DNA from 2 places in the Kocuria rhizosphaerae genome. Region 1 is predicted to be linked to the other one. Evidence: predicted binding sites of a transcription regulator. Region 1 holds the regulator's gene; the other holds the start of a gene.
What was found. Region 1 encodes LexA, which represses DNA repair genes until DNA is damaged. Its sites were predicted from a motif close to TCGAACANNTGTTCGA; they were not measured.
Positions count from the first base shown of each region.

Region 2: a site for LexA is predicted at 9,358-9,373, ahead of ruvA (Holliday junction branch migration protein RuvA). Genes of this name have one in related genera too.

Region 1 is NZ_JBISWL010000146.1:40,177-51,264, reverse strand. It holds gene miaA (tRNA (adenosine(37)-N6)-dimethylallyltransferase MiaA) at 1-553, shown strand, start outside; gene dapF (diaminopimelate epimerase) at 586-1,548, shown strand; gene ACH9EU_RS17540 (methyltransferase) at 1,562-2,224, opposite strand; gene hflX (GTPase HflX) at 2,334-3,986, shown strand; gene ACH9EU_RS17530 (helicase C-terminal domain-containing protein) at 4,015-6,090, shown strand; gene lexA (transcriptional repressor LexA) at 6,121-6,867, opposite strand; gene ACH9EU_RS17520 (LysM peptidoglycan-binding domain-containing protein) at 7,213-7,638, shown strand; gene ACH9EU_RS17515 (histidinol-phosphate transaminase) at 7,771-8,874, shown strand; gene hisB (imidazoleglycerol-phosphate dehydratase HisB) at 9,047-9,670, shown strand; gene hisH (imidazole glycerol phosphate synthase subunit HisH) at 9,667-10,461, shown strand; gene ACH9EU_RS17500 (hypothetical protein) at 10,458-10,619, shown strand; gene priA (bifunctional 1-(5-phosphoribosyl)-5-((5-phosphoribosylamino)methylideneamino)imidazole-4-carboxamide isomerase/phosphoribosylanthranilate isomerase PriA) at 10,670-11,088, shown strand, end outside.
Region 2 is NZ_JBISWL010000069.1:121,632-132,719, reverse strand. It holds gene thrS (threonine--tRNA ligase) at 139-2,253, shown strand; gene ACH9EU_RS08150 (HIT domain-containing protein) at 2,262-2,828, shown strand; gene ACH9EU_RS08145 (M3 family metallopeptidase) at 2,835-4,922, opposite strand; gene ACH9EU_RS08140 (hypothetical protein) at 5,205-5,582, shown strand; gene ACH9EU_RS08135 (MurT ligase domain-containing protein) at 5,663-6,970, shown strand; gene ACH9EU_RS08130 (type 1 glutamine amidotransferase) at 6,982-7,704, shown strand; gene ACH9EU_RS08125 (YebC/PmpR family DNA-binding transcriptional regulator) at 7,903-8,664, shown strand; gene ruvC (crossover junction endodeoxyribonuclease RuvC) at 8,661-9,284, shown strand; gene ruvA (Holliday junction branch migration protein RuvA) at 9,419-10,060, shown strand; gene ruvB (Holliday junction branch migration DNA helicase RuvB) at 10,063-11,088, shown strand, end outside.

The sequences.
Region 1 (11,088 bases):
TCCCGCGGTCCGGGCCCGGATCGAGCAGGAGCTCGCCGCGCAGGGACCCGGAGCCCTGCGGGAGCGGTTGCGGCAGGTGGACCCGGAGTCCGCGGACCGGCTGAGGGACGACCGGCGCGTGGTGCGCGCCCTCGAGGTGTGGGAGCTGACCGGACGCCCCTTCACCTCGTTCATGCCCCGCCGGGAGTACGTGGGGCCGACCGTGCAGCTCGGGCTGGACCTCGACCGGGCGCAGCTGCACTCCCGGCTGGCCCGGCGGGTCGACGCCATGGTCGCGGCCGGGCTCGAGGACGAGGTGCGCGAGCTCGCCCGCCGAGGGCTGCGCGCGGGACGCACCGCGTCGCGCGCGCTGGGCTACGGCCAGTTCCTGGACGTCCTGGACGGGCGCGCCACGGTGGCCGAGGCGACCGCGGCGACCGTGGTGGCCACCCGGCAGTTCGCGCGGCGTCAGCTGACGTGGTTCCGGGCGGATCCGCGCGTGCACTGGCTGGACGCCGCCGGACCCGGGTTCGTGGAGCACGCGCTGGCGACCGTGGCGCGGACCCGGGCCTGAGCCCCCCGCGCCGCGCCGGGTATCATGTCGGGGTGACCTCCGCCCAGCCCCGGACCCCCCTGACCGCTTCCGACGACACCCCGTCCCCCTGGGGCGGACTGCGGGGCCGCCGCTTCTCGAAGGGCCACGGCACCGGCAACGACTTCGTGCTGCTGACCGACCCGCAGGGCGAGCTGGAGCTCGACCCCGAGCTCGTGGCGCTCGCCTGCGACCGCCACCGCGGCATCGGCGGCGACGGGCTGATCCGGGCAGTGCGCTCGGAGGCGCTGCCGGAGGGACGCGATCTGCTGGCCGGGGCCCCGGACGCCGAGTGGTTCATGGACTACCGCAACAACGACGGCTCGGTCGCCGAGATGTGCGGCAACGGCGTCCGCGTGTTCGTCCACCACCTGATCCAGGAGGGACTCGCCGAGGTTCCCGAGGGAGAGGTGCTGCGCATCGGCACCCGCGCCGGGGTCAGGGCCGTGGCCCGCACCGACGCCGGCTACGCGGTGGACATGGGGCCGTGGACCTTCCTGGACGGCGAGGCCGCACGCTCGCGGGGATCGGACGCCGTGGTGACCGCCCGGGGGCTCAAGGTGGCCCGACCCGCGCTGTCGATCGGCATGGGCAACCCGCACACGGTGGTGGCGCTCGCCGAGGGGGAGAAGCTGGACCAGCTCGACCTGTTCACCGCCCCCACCGTCCGGCCGGTCCCCGAGGAGGGCACGAACGTCGAGTTCGTGGTCCCGGCCGACGGCGACGACGACGGCGTGGGCCGGGTGCGGATGCGGGTGCACGAGCGCGGCGTGGGCGAGACCCAGTCCTGCGGCACGGGCGCCTGCGCGGCGGCGGCCGCGACCCGGTTCTGGGGCGGGGTCACCGCCCCCGACCAGTGGCTGGTGCAGGTGCCGGGGGGCGTGGTCTCCGTGACCTTCGTCCCCGCCCCGGACGGGGCGGAGCACGTCGTGCTGGCGGGCCCCGCGGTGATCGTGGCCCACGGCACCTTCGCCTGAACCGGAGGGCCGGTCAGGACCCCCGCCCGACCCGCAGCACCCGGAAGCCCTTGTCGGTCGCGTGCCGCGACACCGCGTACTCGGCCCCGAGGGCCGCGCCCAGCCACTTCTGCAGGGAGTCGGCGCCCAGGTTCTTCTGCACGACCAGCCACGCCGTCCCGCCCGGGGCCAGACGGGGCAGCCAGTGCAGGAGCAGCTCGTGCAGCTGCTGCTTGCCGATCCTGATCGGCGGGTTGGACCAGATCGTGTCGAAGCGACGGCCGGCGGGCACCCGCTCGGGCAGGAGCACCTCGACGTTGGTCAGGCCCAGGGACGCCGCGTTGTCCCGGGTCAGGCCCAGGGAGCGCTCGTTGACGTCCACCGCCGTGACCCGGGCACCGGGCGCGGCGCCGGCCATGCTCAGCGCGATCGGCCCCCAGCCGCACCCGAGGTCCAGCAGCTCCGCCCCGGTGGGGTCGGGAACATTTTCCAGCAGCACGGACGTTCCCCTGTCCAGACCACGGGGGCTGAAGACCCCGTTGGAGGTCTGGAGGGCCACCTCCCGTCCCCGCAGGAGGACGGCCACGGTGCGACGCTGCTCCGGCCCCGTGGGCTCCTCGGAGAAGTAGTGCTCGGTCCCCGGGTTCGGGGTCGCCGGGCCGGCCACGGGGTCGGGGGTCTCGGAACGCGAAGCCATAGCTCCTCATGCTACCGACCGGGACCGGCCGGCCCGCCGCCGGGACGGGCCGACCGGGTGTCGGCCACCCGGACTAGAATGGGCGCACCACATGCCCGCGAAAGGAACCATGACGCATCCCCGTGAGACCCCTGCCGAGCCCCGCCCCGAGACGGCGGAGGCCGGGAACGGCCTGAGCCGGCAGGAGCTGGAGGACGTCGTCGAGCGCGTCCTGTCCCGGGCGCGCGCCCGGGAGCAGTCGGCCGGCGAACCCCTCCGGGACGGCGCCGCGGCGCCGGCCCCGCACGACACCGCGGCGGACGCGGGACGGCTCACCGGCCGGGCCCGGGAGATCGCCGACGCCGAGGACGAGCACTCCGTGCACGACGGCGAGCAGCAGGACCTCGAGGAGCGCCGCGCCCTGCGCCGCGTCGCCGGGCTGTCCACCGAGCTCGAGGACGTCACCGAGCTCGAGTACCGGCAGCTGCGGCTCGAGCGCGTGGTCCTGGCCGGACTGTGGACCGAGGGCACCCTGGCGGAGGCGGAGAATTCCCTGCGGGAGCTCGCCGCGCTCGCCGAGACCGCCGGCTCCGAGGTGCTGGACGGCATCGTGCAGCGCCGGACGAAGCCGGACCCCGCCACGTACCTGGGCTCGGGCAAGGCCAAGGAGCTGCGGGACATCGTGGCGGCCACGGGCGCCGACACCGTCGTGGTCGACTCCGAGCTGGCCCCGTCCCAGCGCCGCGGGCTCGAGGACGTCGTGAAGGTCAAGGTCATCGACCGCACGGCGCTGATCCTGGACATCTTCGCCCAGCACGCCAAGTCCAAGGAGGGCAAGGCCCAGGTCGAGCTGGCCCAGCTCGAGTACCTGCTCCCGCGCCTGCGCGGGTGGGGCGAGTCCCTGTCCCGTCAGGCCGGCGGTCGCGCCGCCGCGGGCGAGGGGATCGGCTCCCGTGGCCCGGGCGAGACCAAGATCGAGCTCGACCGGCGCCGCATCCGCACCCGGATGGCCAAGCTGCGCCGGGAGATCGCGGCCATGAAGCCGGCCCGCGAGACGAAGCGGCTCAACCGCCGCCGCAACTCCGTGCCGTCCGTGGCGATCGCCGGGTACACCAACGCCGGCAAGTCCTCGCTGCTGAACCGGCTGACGGGCGCCGGCGTGCTCGTGGAGAACGCGCTGTTCGCGACCCTGGACCCCACCGTCCGCCGCGCACAGACGCCGGACGGCATCGGCTACACCCTCTCGGACACGGTCGGCTTCGTCCGCTCCCTGCCCACGCAGCTCGTCGAGGCGTTCCGCTCGACCCTCGAGGAGGTCGCCGACGCGGACCTCATCCTGCACGTGGTGGACGCCTCCCACCCCGACCCCGAGGGGCAGATCCGGGCGGTGCGCCAGGTCTTCGCGGACATCGACGCCCAGAACATCCCCGAGATCATCGTGCTGAACAAGGCCGACGCCGCCGACCCCTTCGTCGTGGAGCGGATCAAGCAGCGCGAGCGCAACGTCGTGGTGGTCTCCGCCCGCACGGGGGAGGGCATCGGGCAGCTGCGGGAGCGCATCAGCGAGTCGATCCCGCGCCCGGAGACGGTGCTGGACCTGGTCGTCCCGTACCAGCGCGGGGACGTGGTGAGCCGGCTGCACGACTGGGACGCGGAGATCCTGCGCACGGAGCACCTCCCCGAGGGCACGCACCTGCTCGTGAAGGTCCGCGAGGACCTCGCGGCGGAGCTGGCCCCGTTCGCCCCCGAGAACGCGCCCGGCTTCGGCGCCGAGAGCGCCTGAGGGCGTGGCCGCCGTCGTGGACGCCGCCGTGGACGCTGCCGGGCGGGACGGTGCCCGGGTGCGCCCCGAGACGCTCCCCGGCGCCGCGGAGGCGCTGAACCTGCTGGACACCGCGGTCACCGCGATGGGCGGTCAGGTCCGGGACGGCCAGCGGCTGATGACCGCCAAGGTCGCCGAGGCGCTGGACCGCCGCCGGCACCTGCTCGTCCAGGCCGGGACCGGGACCGGGAAGTCCCTGGCCTATCTCGCCCCGCTCGTCGAGCACGCCCAGCACGCGGACAAGCCGGTGGTCGTGGCCACCGCGACCCTCGCGCTGCAGTCGCAGATCGTGGGCCGGGACGTCCCGCGGCTGCTGGCCGCCCTCGAGGGCGAGCTCGAGCGGGAGGTCGACGTCGCCCTGCTCAAGGGCCGGAGCAACTACGTGTGCCGGCACAAGCTCGAGGGCGGGTACCCGTCCGACGACGAACCCGGGGCGCTGTTCGCGCCGCCGGACGCGGCCCCGCACCCGGGGGCCGCTGCGCCGGAGACCTCCGGGAGCCCCGGCCGGCTCGGCCAGGAGGTCCAGCGCCTGCGCGAGTGGGCGCGCTCCACGGGGACCGGGGACCGGGACGAGGTGCTGCCTGGGGTCGGTGAGCGCGCCTGGCGGCAGGTCTCCGTGACCGCCAAGGAGTGCCTGGGCCGCAGCTGCCCCTTCTTCGAGGACTGCTTCGCGGAGCTCGCGAAGGAACGGGCCGCGGAGGCCGACATCGTGATCACCAACCACGCCCTGCTCGCGATCAACGCCTTCGAGGGGATCACCGTGCTGCCCGAGCACGACGTCGTGGTCATCGACGAGGCCCACGAGCTCCAGGACCGGGTGACCGGGGCCGTCACCGGCCAGCTCTCGGCCGCGATGGTGCGCGCGGCGGCCGCGTCCCTGCGCAAGCACACGAGCGCCGCCCCCGACCCTCTGACCGCCGCGGCCGCGAACCTCGAGGGCGCCCTGGCGGGGGCTCCCGCCGAGCTGCTCCACCGCGGCCTCGACGACGCCCAGGCCGCCGCCGTGGCGCAGGTCCGCGACGCCGCACGCACGGCCATGACCGAGTCCAAGGCGAGTGCGGGAGGCTCCGGCGGGGAGCGGGACGGGGACGCCGGGCGCCAGATGGCCCGTTCCCGGGTCAGCGACGTGCTGGAGCTCGCCGAGCGGGTCCTCGCCGCCCCGGAGCAGCGCGAGGTGCTGTGGATCTCCCGGCAGGGCGGCTGGGAGCCCGGCCGCGGGTACGTGCCCGCGGCGGAGACGGACCCGGCGACCCTGCACGTGGCGCCACTGTCGGTCGCGGGGACCCTCCGGGAGGGCCTGTTCGACGGCCGGACCGTCGTGCTGACCTCGGCGACCCTGGCCGTGGGCTCGTCCTTCGACTCCGCCGCCGGGGCGCTCGGCCTGCGCGGGGAGGGCGCTCCACGCTGGGAGGGCGTCGACGTCGGCAGCCCGTTCGACTACCCGCGCCAGGGCATCCTCTACCTGGCCGAGCACCTCGAGAAGCCGGGCCGCCGGCCCACCGGGGCCCAGCTGGACGAGATGCTCGCGCTGCTCGAGGCCTCACGGGGCGGCGCCCTGGGACTCTTCTCGTCCCGGCGCGCCGCCGAGGAGGCCGCCGAGGCGCTGCGGGAGCGCACCGACCTGCCGATCCTCTGCCAGGGGGACTCCTCCCTCCCCGGGCTCGTCCAGCAGTTCACGGACGAGCCCGCCACGAGCCTGTTCGGGACCATGAGCCTGTGGCAGGGCGTGGACGTGCCCGGGGACTCCTGCCGGCTCGTGATGATCGACCGCATCCCGTTCCCGCGGCCGGACGACCCCCTGGCGACCGCCCGCAGCCGCGCCACGGAGCGTGCCGGGGGCAACGGCTTCATGGCCGTCTCGGCGACGCACGCGGCCGTGCGCCTGGCGCAGGGCACCGGGCGGCTCATCCGCTCGGGCGGGGACCGCGGCGTGGTGGCGATCCTGGACTCCCGGATCGCCACGGCGCGCTACGGCGGGTTCCTGCGCGCTTCGCTGCCGCCCCTGTGGACCACCACGGACCGGGCGACCGTGCTCGGGGCCCTGCAGCGGCTGGCCGGCGCCTGACCCCGGCCCGGCGTCCGGCCGGAGACCGCGTCAGAGGCTGCGCAGCACCGAGACGACCTTGCCCATGACCGTGGCGTGGTCGCCGAGGATCGGCTCGTAGCGGGTGTTCTGCGGGAGCAGCCAGGTGTGGCCGTCGCGCTGGCGGAACGTCTTGACGGTCGCCTCCTCGTCGAGCAGGGCCGCCACGATGTCGCCGTTCTCGGCGGAGCTCTGCCGCCGCACGACGACCCAGTCGCCGTCGCAGATGGCGGCGTCGATCATGGAGTCGCCCCTGACCCGGAGCATGAACAGCTCGCCGTGCCCGACCAGCTGGCGGGGCAGGGCCAGGACGTCCTCGACCGCCTGCTCGGCCGTGATGGGACCGCCGGCCGCGATGTGGCCCACGAGCGGGACCATCGTGACGTCCGAGGACGTCGACAGCTCGGCGACGGGGCCCGGTGCGCCGGCCGCGGGCGCGGCGGCGGCGTCCTGGGCGGGGGCGTCGGAGGTCCCGGCGTCGTGCAGCCGCAGGGGGGTCAGGACCTCCATGGCCCGCGGCCGCTTGGGGTCGCGGCGCAGGTAGCCCAGCTGCTCCAGCCGGGAGAGCTGGTGGGTGACGCTCGAGAGCGAGGCCAGGCCCACGAGGTCGCCGATCTCCCGCATCGACGGCGGGTAGCCGTGCTCGGCGATGGAGCGCTGGATGGCCTCGAGGATCGTCCGCTGGCGCACGGTGAGACCGCGGCCGCTGCTGCGGACGGGCCGCGGACGGGGGTCCTCGGGGGTGGGGCGCTGGGCCATGGGAGCGTCGTCCTTTCCCGTCCGGATGGTGGTGCCGCCGTCGGCGCACACCGGTCCGGTTCCGATGTCGGACCCGGGTGGTTCCATGATTCCCGGAGCGCCAGGGCGCCGGATGGCCCGGAGCGTGCCGGCCGGAGGCCCGGACGTGCTCCCAGCCTAGGCGAGACCCCCGGTGGCTTCAAACACTTGTACGAACGGGTCTCGACATTCTTCGCAGACCCGTGCTAGACATGGAACTCCACGATTCGAACACATCTTCGAACGCCTGCCGGATCACGATCCCGGCCGGGCGACCCGGAGTCCGAGATCGTCCGCCTCGTGCGGGAACGTCAAGGAGGTCAAGTCATGAGTGCCAGCACCACCCTCGGCGCCGTCCGTCCGCACCGTCACCCCGCCGGCCCGCCGCGGGGCCGGCCCGCCCTGCTCCTGCGCCCCGCCGCGGAGGCTCCGGCGCCGCGTGCCCCGCTGACGCTCACCCGACGCGGCCGCCTCGTCCTGCTGGGCCTTCCCGTGCTGGCCGGCTCCGCGGCCCTCGTGGTGCTCGCGGTGGTCTTCCTCGTGCCGTCCACCGCCACGGCCACGAGCGGGCCCGTTCCGGGCGCGGGAACGGAGGTCGTCACCGTGTTCCCGGGTCAGAGCCTGTGGGAGCTGGCGCTGGCGGCCGAGCCGGACCGCGACCCGCGGGACGTCGTGGACGAGATCGTGGAGCTCAACGACCTGCGCACCTCCCGCCTCGTCGCCGGCCAGCAGCTCGAGGTCCCCGCGGTCTGAGCCCGTTCCGCGGCCCCCGGGCGGGGGCCCGGACGCCGGACCCGGGCCCCGGCGCGAACCCCGGGCGGCCGGTGCGAACTCCGGGCGGCCGGTGCGGCGCCGGGACCCGAACTCGGGCACTAAACTGTCCGGGTGACGCAGAACCTGGACCGACTCAACGCCCTCCCGCTCCGCGACGACCTGCGCGGCCGGACGCCGTACGGCGCCCCGCAGCTCGACGTCGCCGTGGCCCTGAACACCAACGAGAACACCCACCCGGTCCCGCAGGACGTGCACGCCGCGATCGTCGAGGAGGTCGCCGCCGCGGCCCGGACCCTCAACCGCTACCCGGACCGGGAGTTCACCGTGCTGCGCGAGGAGCTCGCCGCGTACCTCGGCCACGGACTGACCGCCGAGAACCTGTGGGCGGCCAACGGGTCCAACGAGATCCTGCAGCAGATCCTCCAGGCCTTCGGCGGGCCCGGGCGGAACCTGCTGACCTTCGTCCCCACCTACTCCATGTACCCGTTGCTCGCCGCCGGCACGCACACCGGCTTCGTGGCGGGGGAGCGCGCCGCGGACTTCGGCCTCTCCGCCGAGTCGGCCGCCGAGCAGGTCCGCCGCCACCGCCCCGACGTCGTGTTCCTGTGCTCGCCCAACAACCCCACGGGCACGGCCCTCGGGGCGGACGTCGTCACCGCCGTCTACGAGGCGGGGGAGCCGTTCCGCACGGTCGTGGTCGTGGACGAGGCCTACGCCGAGTTCTCCCACGGCGGCACGTCCACCGCGCTCTCGCTGCTGGAGGGCCGGCCGCGCCTCGTCGTCTCCCGCACCATGAGCAAGGCCTTCGCCCTCGCCGGAGCGCGCCTGGGCTACTTCGCGGCCGCGCCCGAGGTCGCCGACGCGGTGCGGCTCGTGCGCCTGCCGTACCACCTCTCCGCGGTCACCCAGGCGACCGCGCTCGCGGCCCTGCGCCACTCGGCGACCCTGCTGGCCGACGTCGAGGACATCAAACGGCAGCGGGACCGGATCGTGGACGGTCTGTTGCGCCTCGGCCTGAAGCCCGCCGCCTCGGACTCCAACTTCGTGTTCTTCGGCGGCATGGCCGACTCCCGGGCCATGTGGGAGGCGCTGCTCGAGGACGGCGTGCTCGTGCGGGACGTCGGGATCCCGGGGCACCTGCGGGTCACGGCGGGCACCGAGGCGGAGACCACCGCGTTCCTGAGCGCCATGGAGCGCGTCGTCGCCACCGGCTGAGGCGGGAGCGGCCCGCACCGTCCGGCACCCGGGGCGGCCCGCACCGCCGGGCCCGGATACCATGGAGCCAGACCACCACCGGAGCCGACGCGCCGCCCCTGCCGGGCGGCCCGGTCCGGACCACCCGCGGCCCGCCGACGGCCGCGCCGCGCCCGCGAGGAGTTCCACCCGCATGACCGACCAGACCCCCGTCCGCGCCCCCCGCCGCGCGTCCCTCGAACGGCGCACGAGCGAGTCCTCGGTGTCCGTCGAGATCGACCTGGACGGCACCGGCGCGAACGACATCGAGACCTCGGTGCCGTTCTACGACCACATGCTGACCGCGCTGTCGAAGCACTCGCTGATCGACATGCGGATCCGCGCGACCGGCGACACGCACATCGACGTCCACCACACCGTCGAGGACACCGCGATCGTCCTCGGCGACGCCCTGCGCCAGGCCCTCGGGGACAAGGCGGGCATCCGCCGCTTCGGCGAGGCCACCGTGCCGCTGGACGAGGCCCTCGCCAACGCCGTCGTCGACATCTCCGGGCGCCCCTACGCCGTGCACACCGGGGAGCCGGAGGGCCAGCAGTACCACCTCATCGGCGGGCACTTCACCGGGTCCATGGTCCAGCACGTCCTCGAGTCCCTCGCCCACCACGCGGGGATCTGCCTGCACGTGACGCTCCTGGCGGGCCGGGACCCGCACCACATCGCCGAGGCCCAGTTCAAGGCGCTGGCCCGGGCCCTGCGGCAGGCCGTGGAGCCCGACCCCCGGGTCACCGGCATCCCGTCCACGAAGGGCGCCCTGTGAGCGCGGGGCGCGACGACGGCGTGCCGGAGGCCACGGCGCGGCCCGGCGACGGCCCGGCCGGCCGGCCGACCGTGACCGTCCTGGACTACGGTGCGGGCAACGTCCGCTCGGCCGTGCGCGCCCTCGAGGCGGCCGGCGCCGACGTGGTCCTCAGCGCCGACCCGCAGACGGTGCTCGACGCCGACGGGCTCGTCGTCCCCGGCGTCGGCGCGTTCGCCGCCGTCATGGACGGGCTGCGCTCCGTGGACGGACTGCGCCTGATCGGCCGGCGCCTGGCCGGGGGACGTCCCGTCCTCGGCATCTGCGTGGGCCTGCAGGTGCTCTTCGAGGCCGGCGTCGAGCACGGCCGGGAGACCGCGGGCATGGCGGAGTGGCCCGGCGTCGTCGAACGGCTCAAGGCGGACGTCGTGCCGCACATGGGCTGGAACACCGTGGAGCCGCCCGAGGACACGGTGCTGTTCCGCGGGATCGAGGACGAGCGCTTCTACTTCGTGCACTCCTACGGGGTGCAGGAGTGGAACTTCCCGCAGTCCATCGGGAGGATGAAACCCCCGCAGGTCACCTGGTCCGACCACGGCGGGCGGTTCGTCGCCGCCGTGGAGAACGGCGCCCTGTGCGCCACGCAGTTCCACCCCGAGAAGTCCTCCGACGCCGGCATCCAGCTGCTGCGCAACTGGCTGGCCACCCTGCCGCGCACCGGACGGCTCGACCACCTCAAGAGCGGGGACCCGCTGCACGGGGACACCCTGGCCGGCCGGCCCACGCTCGGCCACGACGAGGACGGCGCGTGAGCGCGGCCGTCGTCCTGATGGCGCTCGGCGCGTTCTTCGTCGGCGGCGCCATCTCCTTCCAGCGGCAGCACAAGCCGGCCTGGACGGTCGGCCTCCTGGCCCTGATCGCCGCGCTGCTCGTCGGCTACGGCTGGTACTCCTGGTTCCAGGCCCGCTGACCCCTCCGCCCGACCACCACCCCGATCCCGATCCCGAGATGAGAGATTCCATGCCCCTGAGCGAGACCCCCCGCCTCCAGCTGCTGCCCGCCGTCGACGTCGCGGACGGACAGGCCGTGCGCCTGGTCCAGGGCGAGGCCGGCTCCGAGACCGGCTACGGCGACCCGCTCGAGGCGGCGCTGGCCTGGCAGGAGGCCGGCGCGGAGTGGATCCACCTCGTGGACCTGGACGCCGCCTTCGGCCGCGGCGACAACATCGACGTGCTGCGCCGGGTCGCCGGCGAGCTCGACCTGAAGGTCGAGATGTCCGGCGGCATCCGCGACGACGCCTCGCTCGAGCGGGCGCTGTCCCTGGAGCCGGCCCGGATCAACCTCGGCACGGCCGCCCTGGAGCACCCGGAGTGGACGCGGCGGGTCATCGCCGAGCACGGGGACGTGATCGCCGTGGGCCTGGACGTGCGCGGCACCGT
Region 2 (11,088 bases), on a different contig from region 1:
CGCCGGCCATCATCTCACCGACCGTGACCCGATCCGGCCGGCGGGTACCATCGATGCAGTGCGCGCCGCCCGACGGCGCCCTGCCGCGTGCCCCCCGTACGGGTGCGTGCCGTTGCCGACCGAAGGAGAACCCTCCCCATGACCACCGCGCAGCAGCCCGGGTCCGCCCCCCTCACGATCACCGTCGACGGCGAGCGGCGCACGGTGGACACCGGGACCTCGGCGGCGGACCTGTACCGCGAGGACCGGGCGGTGGTCGTGGCCCGCGTCAACGGCGTGCTCAAGGACCTCGCCGTCCGGCTGGCCGACGGCGACGTCGTCGAGCGCGTGCTGATCTCGGAGCCGGAGGGCCTCGAGGTGCTGCGCCACTCCACCGCCCACGTCATGGCCCAGGCCGTGCAGCAGCTGCACGAGGAGGCCAGGCTCGGCATCGGCCCGTACATCACCGACGGCTTCTACTTCGACTTCGACGTCGAGCAGCCCTTCACGCCCGAGGACCTGAAGGCCATCGAGAAGCGGATGCAGCGGATCGTCAACTCCACCCAGTCCTTCCGCCGCCGCGCGGTGAGCGAGGAGGAGGCGCGGGAGGAGATGGCCGGCGAGCCGTACAAGCTCGAGCTCATCGGCCTGTCCCAGGGGCCCGGCTCCGGCGGGGACGTGGACGCGGCCGCCGAGGGCGCCTCCGTGGAGGTCGGGGCCGGGGAGCTGACGATCTACGACAACGTGGACCGCAAGACCGGGGAGACGGTCTGGCGGGACCTGTGCCGCGGCCCGCACCTGCCCGACACCAAGCTCATCGGCAACGGCTACGCCCTCATGCGCTCGGCCGCCGCGTACTGGCGCGGCTCCGAGAAGAACAAGCAGCTGCAGCGCATCTACGGCACGGCGTGGCCCACCAAGGAGGAGCTCGTCGCCTACAAGGACCGCCTCGCGGAGGCCGAGCGCCGCGACCACCGCAGGCTCGGTGCGGAGCTGGACCTGTTCTCCTTCCCGGACGAGCTCGGCTCCGGTCTGCCCCTGTTCCACCCCAAGGGGGGGATCATCAAGCGGGAGATGGAGGACTACGTCCGGGACCGCCACGTCGCCGAGGGCTTCCAGTACGTGGGCAGCCCGCACATCTCCAAGGACGGGCTGTTCCACACCTCCGGGCACCTGCCGTACTACGCGGACACGATGTTCCCGCCGCTGCACGTGGACGAGGAGCGGGACGCGGAGGGCAATGTCACCAAGCCGGGCCAGGACTACCGGCTCAAGGCGATGAACTGCCCCATGCACAACCTCATCTACCGGGCCCGGGGCCGGTCCTACCGGGACCTGCCGCTGCGGCTGTTCGAGTTCGGCCACGTCTACCGCTACGAGAAGTCCGGCGTCGTCCACGGCCTCACCCGCGTCCGCGGCTTCGCCCAGGACGATTCCCACTCCTACGTCACCCGTGAGGACGCACCGGACGAGATCCGGCACCTCCTGGGCTTCATCCTCGGGCTGCTGCGGGACTTCGGGATGCACGACTTCTACCTCGAGCTCTCGACCCGCGACCCGGAGTCGGACAAGTTCATCGGCTCCGACGAGGAGTGGGCGGAGGCCACCCGCGTCCTGGAGGAGGTCTGCTCGGAGACCGGCCTGGACCTCGTGCCGGACCCGGGCGGGGCCGCCTACTACGGGCCGAAGGTCTCCGTCCAGGCGAAGGACGCGATCGGGCGCACCTGGCAGATGTCCACGATCCAGTACGACTTCAACCAGCCCGAGCGCTTCGACCTCGAGTACCAGGCAGCCGACGGGACCCGCCGGCGGCCCGTGATGATCCACTCCGCGAAGTTCGGCTCGATCGAGCGGTTCATGGGCGTGCTCGTGGAGCACTACGCGGGCGCGTTCCCGGCCTGGCTGGCTCCCGTCCAGGTCGTGGCGATCCCCGTGGCCGAGGCGTTCAACGACTACCTGCAGGAGGTCGTGGACTCCCTGCGCGCCCGCGGGGTGCGCGTGGAGCTCGACGCCGGCTCCGACCGGTTCCCCAAGAAGATCCGCACCGCCGCCAAGGAGAAGGTGCCGTTCGTGCTCATCGCGGGCGGGGAGGACGCCGAGGCCGGCGCGGTGTCCTTCCGCTTCCGGGACGGCTCCCAGGACAACGGCGTGCTCGTGGGGGAGGCCGTGGAGCGGATCGTGGCGCACATCGCCCGCCGGACCAACGAGGACCCCTCGGCCGCCCCGGCCGAGGCCACCCGCTCCTCCGCCGAGACGGCGGGGGTCGGGCAGTGACGGGGCCGGTGCCGGACACGGGTCCGCCGGACGGCTGGATCCGCCAGGACCAGTTCGAGATCCCCGGCGTCCCGGACAGCTTCCAGCGGCTGTGGACCCCGCACCGGCTCGCCTACGTGCGCGGGGAGGACCCGTCCGTGCGCGAGGACCCCGGCTGCCCGTTCTGCAACGGGCCGCGGCGCGCCGACGAGGAGTCCCTCATCGTCCACCGCGGCGAGCACTGCTTCGTGATCCTCAACCTCTTCCCGTACAACCCCGGTCACCTCATGGTCTGCCCGTACCGCCACGTCGCGGACCTCACGGAGCTCGACGACGGGGAGACGCGCGAGCTGGCCGAGCTGACCCGGACCGCGGTCACGACGATCCGACGGGTCGCGTCCCCGCACGCCTTCAACGTGGGCATCAACCTGGGGGAGGCCGCCGGCGGTTCCCTGTCGGGGCACCTGCACCAGCACGTGGTGCCCCGGTGGACGGGCGACGCCAACTTCATGCCCGTCCTCGCCGGCACCAAGGCGATCATGCAGACCCTGGGGGACACCCGCCGGGACATCGCCGAGGCCTGGCCCGCCGGCTGAGCGGCGTCACCGGCCCCGGGGCCCGGCGCGCGGCCCCCGGGGCCGGTGCACGAATTCCTCCCGGGGCCGCAGCCCGCGCCGTTCCAGCAGCGCGCTCAGGTGGGGACGCCGTCCGAGGAGGGCCTCGAACGCCTCCATCGGGGCGGTCTCGTTGCCCCGGGAGAGGACCTCCTCGGCGAAGCGGCGGCCGTTCTCCCGGGTGAGCCCCCCGTGGGCCGTGAACCACTGGGCGGTGTCCGCGTCGAGGATCTCCGCCCAGAGGTAGGAGTAGTACCCCGCGGAGTAGCCGCCGGCGAAGATGTGCTTGAAGTACCCGGTCCGGTAGCGGGGGGCGATCCCGTGCACGTCGACCCCCGCCCGGGCGAGCGCGTCCGGCTCCACGGTCCGCGGATCGGGCAGCCGGGCGGGGTCCTCGAGACCGTGCCAGGCCAGGTCCAGGCAGGTCGCGGCGAGGTACTCCACGGTCCGGAAGCCCTGGCCGTGCGCCGTGGCCGCCCGCAGCCCGTCGAGGGTCCGCTCGGGGAGGGGCTCGCCGGTGCGGTGGTGACGGGTGTAGTGCGGGGCCACGTCCGGGTGCAGCACCCACATCTCGTGCACCTGGGAGGGGTACTCCACGAAGTCCCGCGGCACCTTCGTCCCGGAGAACGAGGGCAGGTGGACGTCCGAGAGCAGACCGTGCAGGGCGTGGCCGAACTCGTGGAAGACCGTGACCACCTCGTCCAGGGTCAGCAGCTTCGGCCGGCCCGCCGGGGGCCTCGCGAAGTTCGCGTTGTTGACGACGACGGGCCGCTGCCCCGCGAGCCGGTTCTGGTGCACCAGCGCGTTCATCCACGCGCCGCCCTGCTTGGTGGGGCGCGTGAACCAGTCGCCGAGGAACAGCCCCACCCCGTCCCCGTCGTCGTCGGTGACCTCCCACACGCGTACCTGGGGCAGGTAGCCGCGGAGGTCGTGGCGCTCCGTGAAGACCAGCCCGTAGAGCTCCCGGGCCGTGCGGAAGATCCCGTGCTCGAGCACGGACTCCAGCTCGAAGTGCTCCCGCAGCCCGGCCGCGTCCACGGAGAAGCGCTCCCGGCGCAGCCGTTCCGCCCAGAACGGCCAGTCCCACGCCTCCAGGGCGTGACCGGCCAGCTCCTCGAGCTCCGCCCGCTCCTCGAGCGCGTTGCGCACGGCCGGCCCGGTGACGCTCTCCAGCATCTCGTGCACGGCCTCGGGGGAGGGCGCCGTGGTGCCGGTCATGACCTGGTCGCCGTGGCTGCGGTAGCCGAGCAGCACGGCCTGCTCCGCGCGCAGCTCGGCGATCCGGGCCGCCACGGGCAGCAGGTCGAGCTCGCTCTGCGACCCCTCCCCGCCGTGCGCGCCGGTCCCGCGGTTGACGGCGGCCAGGTGGATCCGCCGGCGCAGCCCGCGGTTGGTGAGCACGGACAGCACCGGCTGGACGGTGGACAGGGTGGGCGTGAGCAGCCAGCGGCCGGGACGGCCGTGCTCGGCGGCCGCGGAGGCGGCGGCCTCGATGTCCTCCGGGGACATGCCGTCGAGCTCCGCGGGGTCGTCGACCACCACGGCGGAGGCGTTGACCTCCCGGATCAGGCCGTTGCCGTACCGGATGCTCAGCGCGGAGAGCTCGTCGTTGATCTCCCGCAGCCGCCGCTGCTCGTCCAGGGACAGCTCCACCCCGGAGGCCCGGAACCACGAGACGTACTCGTCGAGCACCCGCACCTGCCACGGCTGCAGGTCCTTGCGGTCCACCGCCCGGACCCGGGCGTAGAGCTCCTTGTTCAGGGTGAAGTCCGCCCTGTGCTCGGCCAGCCGCGGGGCGAGCTCCTCGTAGATCCGCTGGACGCCGGGCGTGTTGTGCGCGGCGGTGAGGGTGAAGAACACGGACTCGACCCGGTCGAGGTCCAGGCCCCCGCGCTCCAGCGCCTCGACGGTGTTCTCGAACGTGGGCGGGCCCGGATCCGCCAGCACGGCGCGCACGCACGCGAGGTCCACCGCCATCGCCGCCTCGAAGGCCGGCAGGAAGTGCTCCTCGCGGAGGCCCGCGAAGTCGGGCAGCTCGTAGGGGAGCTCGCTGGGGCGCAGGAGGGGGTTGTCCACGGGTCGGCTTCTGTCGGGGTCGGCGGGCGGGTCTGCACGGACACACTACTCCGCCCGGGCACGCGGCGCCGTGCCCGCGGCCACCGCCGCCCCACGTGGGCCGGTGGTGCCCACGGGGCAACGCCACTAGAATCGACGAGCCCTCTGCGCGCCGGAGTCCTCGGCGCGAGGGGGTTCCTCGCGGACCGGCCGACCGGCAGGTCCCGGAGGTCCCGGCTGGGGCAGCAGCCGCGGTTCCGTGCGGGCGTCCGCTCCGCTCGACCTCGATCCGAAAGGTGTCCCGTGCGCGAGGACCTCAGAGCCGCCGGCAGGGGTCTGACCCTGTCCCAACGCCTCCTGCTCCGGGAGCACCTGCGGCGCACCGAGACCCTGCTGGACACCGCCGAGACCGTGCAGGCGGTGGCGCCGGGGTGGTGGCGCGGGCACCGCAGCGTCGTCGTGGTCACCACGTGCCGGCTGCTGCTGGTCCGCCGTGAGCTCCTGCGGTTCTCCTCCGACCGGGCGACGATCGCCCTGGGCACCATCGAGGACCTCGCCGTCCACGCCTCGCCCCCGGACGGGGCCCGCTTCCGGATCTCCGTGGGGCTCGGCCAGGAGGAGTTCTCGGTCACCCACCACGTCGCAGCGGTGGAGCGGGCGCTCTCGGAGCCCGCGGCCTGACGGGGCGCGTCCGCGCACGCCGCAGGACGGGGCGCGTGCGCGCACGCCGCAGGACGGGGCGCGTGCGCGCACGCCATAGGATGGGGCGCATGTCCAGACCCCACGTGCGCCTGCTCGGCCAAGGCATCCGGTACCTCACGACGCTGCGGGGCGGCGGCTCCGCGTTCCCCGGCCTGGTCATGGAGAAGCTCCACCCACGGTTCGTGGCCGAGGAGCTCGCGAAGCTGCCGCACGGCGTCGTGGTCGTCAGCGGCACCAACGGCAAGACCACCACCACCAAGATGGCCGTCCAGCTCCTGCGCGCCCAGGGGTACCGGGTCTTCACCAACCGCACGGGCTCCAACTTCGTGCGCGGTGTGGCGGCCGCCCTGCTCGGGGAGATGAGCCTCACCGGGCGCCTCGACGCCGACATCGCCGTCCTCGAGCTCGACGAGGCGCACGCCGTGCACTTCGTGAAGCAGGTCCGGCCCCGCCACGCCCTGCTCCTCAACGTCATGCGCGACCAGCTCGACCGCTTCGGCGAGATCGACACGACCCGCCGGATGCTCGCCCAGGTGGCGGCCGCCACGACCGGCACCGTGGTGCTCAACCGTGAGGACCCCCGGATCGCCTCGCTCGCCGAGCACGTCCCGGCCGGCACCCGGACCCGCTGGTTCGGGCTGTCCGCACCCCTGCGCCGGATGTTCCCCTCCGACGACGACATGCGCTCGGCCGGCGGCCCGGAGGCGGAGGCCGACCACGAGGACGAGCTGGCCCCGCGCCCGGCCGCGGACGTGGAGCTGACGTCCTTCGAGGCCAACCGCGTGCACCTGGCCGTGGACGGGGAGGCCGTCGAGACCACGGTGGAGCTCTACGGCGTCTACAACATGTACAACGCCGCCGCGGCCCTGGCCCTCGCGCTCGCCGTCGCCGGGCCCGACGCGGACCGGGCCGCGCTCGTCGAGGAGCTCTCCCGGGTGACCCCCGCCTTCGGCCGCGGCGAGACGATCACCGTGGGAGGACGCCCGCTGCAGCTGCTGCTCGTGAAGAACCCGGCCGGGTTCCGGCTCTCCCTGGCCTCGGCCCGGCCCGGCGACTACGCCACGATGATCGCCATCAACGACGAGTACGCCGACGGCCGCGACGTGTCCTGGCTGTGGGACGTCGACTTCCACTCCCTGCGCGAGGCCGGCGTCGACGTCGTCTCGGGGACCCGGGCCTGGGACATGGCCCTGCGCCTCGACTACGACGAGGTGCCGGTGCGCGAGGTGGTCCCGGACCTGGGCGGGGCCCTGCGCCGCTTCGTCGCCGGGGCGGAGGACCGGCCCATGCGGGTCTTCTGCACCTACACGTCCATGCTCGAGCTGCGCCGGGAGCTCTCCCGCGTGGCCGAGGTCGCCGAGATCTGAGCGGAGCCCCCGTGACCGACCGCACCGTCCACCTCGTCCAGCTCTATCCCCGGGACATGAACATCTACGGGGACTGGGGCAACACGCTGACCCTCAAGCGCCGCCTCGAGAAGTACGGCTACGCCGTGCGGCTGACCGACCACAATCCCGGGGACCCGTTCCCGGGCGACGCCGACCTGCTGGTGGGCGGCGGCGGACAGGACTCCGGGCAGTTCCGCGTCCAGGAGGACCTGCAGCGGATCGCCCCCGAGCTGCGGGCGATGGCGGCCGGCGGCGTGCCGATGCTCGCGATCTGCGGGCTCTTCCAGCTCTTCGGCCACGAGTTCCGCACCGGCGCCGGGGAGACCCTGCCCGGGATCGGGATCCTCGACCTGACCACGGTGGGCGGGCCGACCCGGCTGATCGGCAACATCGTCCTGGAGTCCCCCGAGTTCGGCACCGTCGTCGGCTACGAGAACCACTCGGGGATCACCCGTCTGGCGCCGGACCAGGCCCCGTTGGGCAGGGTCGTCAAGGGTGCCGGGAACAACGGCGAGGATGGCACGGAGGGCGCGCGCGTGCACCACGTGGTGGCCTCCTACCTGCACGGGTCGATGCTGCCGAAGAACCCGGCAGTCGCGGACCACCTCATCCGTGCCGCCGTCGAGCGCCGGTTCGGGACCTTCGACGCCGAGCCGCTCGACGACACGCTCGCCGAGCGCGCGCGCGAGGTCTCCCGGGCGCGTCCCCGATGACCACGAGGACCCTGTCCCGGTGACCGCCCGGGTGCGGGCCCGGTGACCTGCGGGACCGGGCCGGGACGCACCCGGTAGAATGGACCAGGACTTTTCCGGCCCGTCCCGCCCGGGGCCGGCACGCGCCGCGCCGGGACGGCCGGCGCTTCCCGAGACTTCCGCGGGGCACGCCCGCGCACCACTTCCGAGGAGGAACGCATGTCAGGCCACTCCAAATGGGCCACCACCAAGCACAAGAAGGCCGCGATCGACGCGAAGCGGGCCAAGGCCTTCGCCAAGTACATCAAGGGCATCGAGGTGGCCGCGCGCATGGGCGGGGCCGACACGGCGGGCAACCCCGCCCTGGACCTCGCGGTCTCCAAGGCCAAGAAGAACTCGGTGCCCAACGACAACATCGACCGCGCGATCAAGCGCGGCGCCGGGCTGACCGGCGAGACGATCGACTACACGGAGATCCTCTACGAGGCCCGCGGCCCGCAGGGCACGGCGCTGTACATCGAGTGCCTCACCGACAACAAGAACCGTGCCGCCTCCGAGGTGCGCGTGGCGGTGACCCGCAACGGCGGCACGATGGCCGACGCCGGGTCCGTGGCGTTCCTCTTCGAGCGCAAGGGCGTCGTGGAGGTCACGAAGACCGACGGGCTCACCGAGGACGACGTCCTCGTGGCGGTGCTCGACGCCGGCGCCGAGGAGGTCGTGGAGGACGAGGAGTTCTTCGAGGTCGTCTCCGAGGCCACCGACCTCCCGGCCGTCCGCACGGCCCTGGAGGAGGCCGGGCTCGAGTACAACAACGACGACCCGCAGTTCCGCCCCACCATGAAGGTGGAGCTCGACGCCGACGGCGCCCGGAAGTTCCTGCGGCTCGCCGAGGCCGTCGAGGAGCTCGACGACGTGCAGAACGTGTACTCGAACGCGGAGATCCCCGCCGAGGTCGTGGCGCAGCTCGAGTCCGAGGACTGACCACGGGCGCCCAGCGGATCCTGGGGGTCGACCCGGGACTGACGCGGTGCGGGTTCGGGCTGATCGACATGTCCGGCAACCGCACCGCGTCCTTCGTGGACGTCGGCGTCGCCGGCACCCGGCCGGCCGACCCGCTGGACGTGCGCGTGCTGCGGGTCTGGGAGGCCACCGAGCGGTGGATCGAGCGCTACCACCCGGACGCCCTGGCCCTGGAGCGGGTCTTCGCGCAGACCAGCGTGAACACCGTCATCGGCACGGCCCACGCCGCGGGCGCGGTCATGGCCTCCGCGGCCCGTCACGGCGTGCCCGTCGCGTGGCACACCCCGTCCGAGGTCAAGGCCGCCGTGACCGGGGAGGGCCGCGCCGACAAGGCCTCGGTGGCCCGCATGGTCGTGCGGATCCTGCGCCTCGAGGAGGTGCCCCGGCCCGCCGACGCCGCCGACGCCCTGGCCATCGCCATCTGCCACGGCTGGCGCGGCGGCGGCACGGGGGTGGACGCCACCGCCCGGACGGAGACCCACCAGGGGGCCCGGCCCGTGGCCTCCCGCCCGGTCACGACCCCCGCCCAGCGGGCCTGGGCGGAGGCCGAGGCCCGTGCCCGGCGGGGCCGGCGCGGGTGACCGGTGCGGACGGGTCGCGGATCCGGTGGGGACGCGTCGGTGCCCACTGCTAGAGTGACTCGCGCACGCTCGTTCGTAGATCCGTTCGAACTCTCCGGTTCGACCGGCACCGGAGCAACGGAAGGAGGGGCGCGGTGATCGCGTCCATCACGGGACAGGTCGAGCACGTCGGCCTCACGACCGCGGTCGTGACGGTGGGCGGCTTCGGCGTCCAGGTCCAGGCGACCCCCGAGACGCTGGCCGGACTGCGGACCGGGGGGCAGGTGCGCCTCGACACCGCCTACGTGGCCCGCAAGGACGAGTCCCCGCTGCTGTTCGGCTTCCGCAGCCCCGAGGAGCGGGAGGTCTTCGAGACCATGCTCGGGGTCAGCGGCGTGGGTCCGCGCACGGCCCTGGCGGTGCTCTCGGTGCTCGGCCCGGCCGCCGTCCACCGGGCCATTGCGGAGGGGGACGCCAAGGCGTTCACCACGGTCCCCGGCATCGGGCCCAAGGGTGCCCGGCGGATCGTGCTCGAGCTCGCCGACAAGCTCATCGTCCCCGAGCGCCCTGCCCGGCCCGCGGACGCCCCGGCGGAGCCCTGGCGGGCGCAGGTCCTCGAGGCCCTCGTGGGCCTGGGCTGGAACGAGAAGGATGCCGCGCGCGGCGTCGAGGACGCCCTGGCCGGACGCGAGGAGCTCGCCGCTTCCGGGGACGTCCCCCTGATCCTGCGCACCGTCCTGGCCTGGCTGGGCGCCGCCAAGGCCGGGTCCCGGACCGCGGCGGAGCGGGGGGTCTGAGCATGGCCCGCGAGGACGGCGCCGCCGTGAACGCCCGGGACCGGCTGGTCTCCGCGGCCGACGAGCCCGACGAGAAGCAGCTCGAGTCCGCCCTGCGGCCGGCCCGGCTGGACGAGTTCGTGGGCCAGCAGCGCGTGCGCCGCCAGCTCTCCCTGGTGCTCGAGGCCTCGCGGCTGCGCGGCCGCTCCGCCGACCACGTGCTCCTGTCCGGCCCTCCCGGCCTCGGCAAGACCACCCTGGCCATGATCATCGCCGAGGAGATGGGCGCCCCGCTGCGGATCTCCTCCGGCCCGGCCATCCAGCACGCCGGGGACCTCGCGGCCATCCTCTCCTCCCTGACGGAGGGCGAGGTGCTGTTCCTGGACGAGATCCACCGCATGTCCCGGCCCGCCGAGGAGATGCTCTACATGGCGATGGAGGACTTCCGGGTGGACATCGTGGTCGGCAAGGGCGCCGGCGCCACGTCGATCCCGCTGGACCTGCCGCCCTTCACCCTCGTCGGCGCGACCACGCGCGCCGGCCTGCTGCCGGGGCCCCTGCGCGACCGCTTCGGCTTCACCGGACACCTCGAGTTCTACTCCGTGGGGGAGCTCGAGCTCGTGCTGCGCCGCTCCGCCGGCCTGATGGACCTCGCGATGACCGCCGAGGCCTTCGCCGAGGTCGCCTCCCGCTCCCGGGGCACGCCGCGGATCGCCAACCGGCTGCTGCGCCGGGTCCGGGACTGGGCCCTCGTGCACGGCGTCGGGCGGATCGACGTCCGCACCTCCTCCGCGGCGCTGGACATGTACGAGGTCGACGCCCGTGGCCTCGACCGCCTCGACCGCTCCGTCCTGGAGGCGCTCGTGCGGAAGTTCGGCGGCGGGCCCGTGGGCCTGTCCACCCTCGCGATCGCCGTGGGGGAGGAGACCGAGACCGTGGAGACCGTGGCCGAGCCCTACCTGGTCCGGGAGGGCCTGCTGGGCCGGACCCCGCGCGGGCGCATCGCGATGGCGGCCGCCTGGGAGCACCTGGGACTGGTCCCGCCCGAG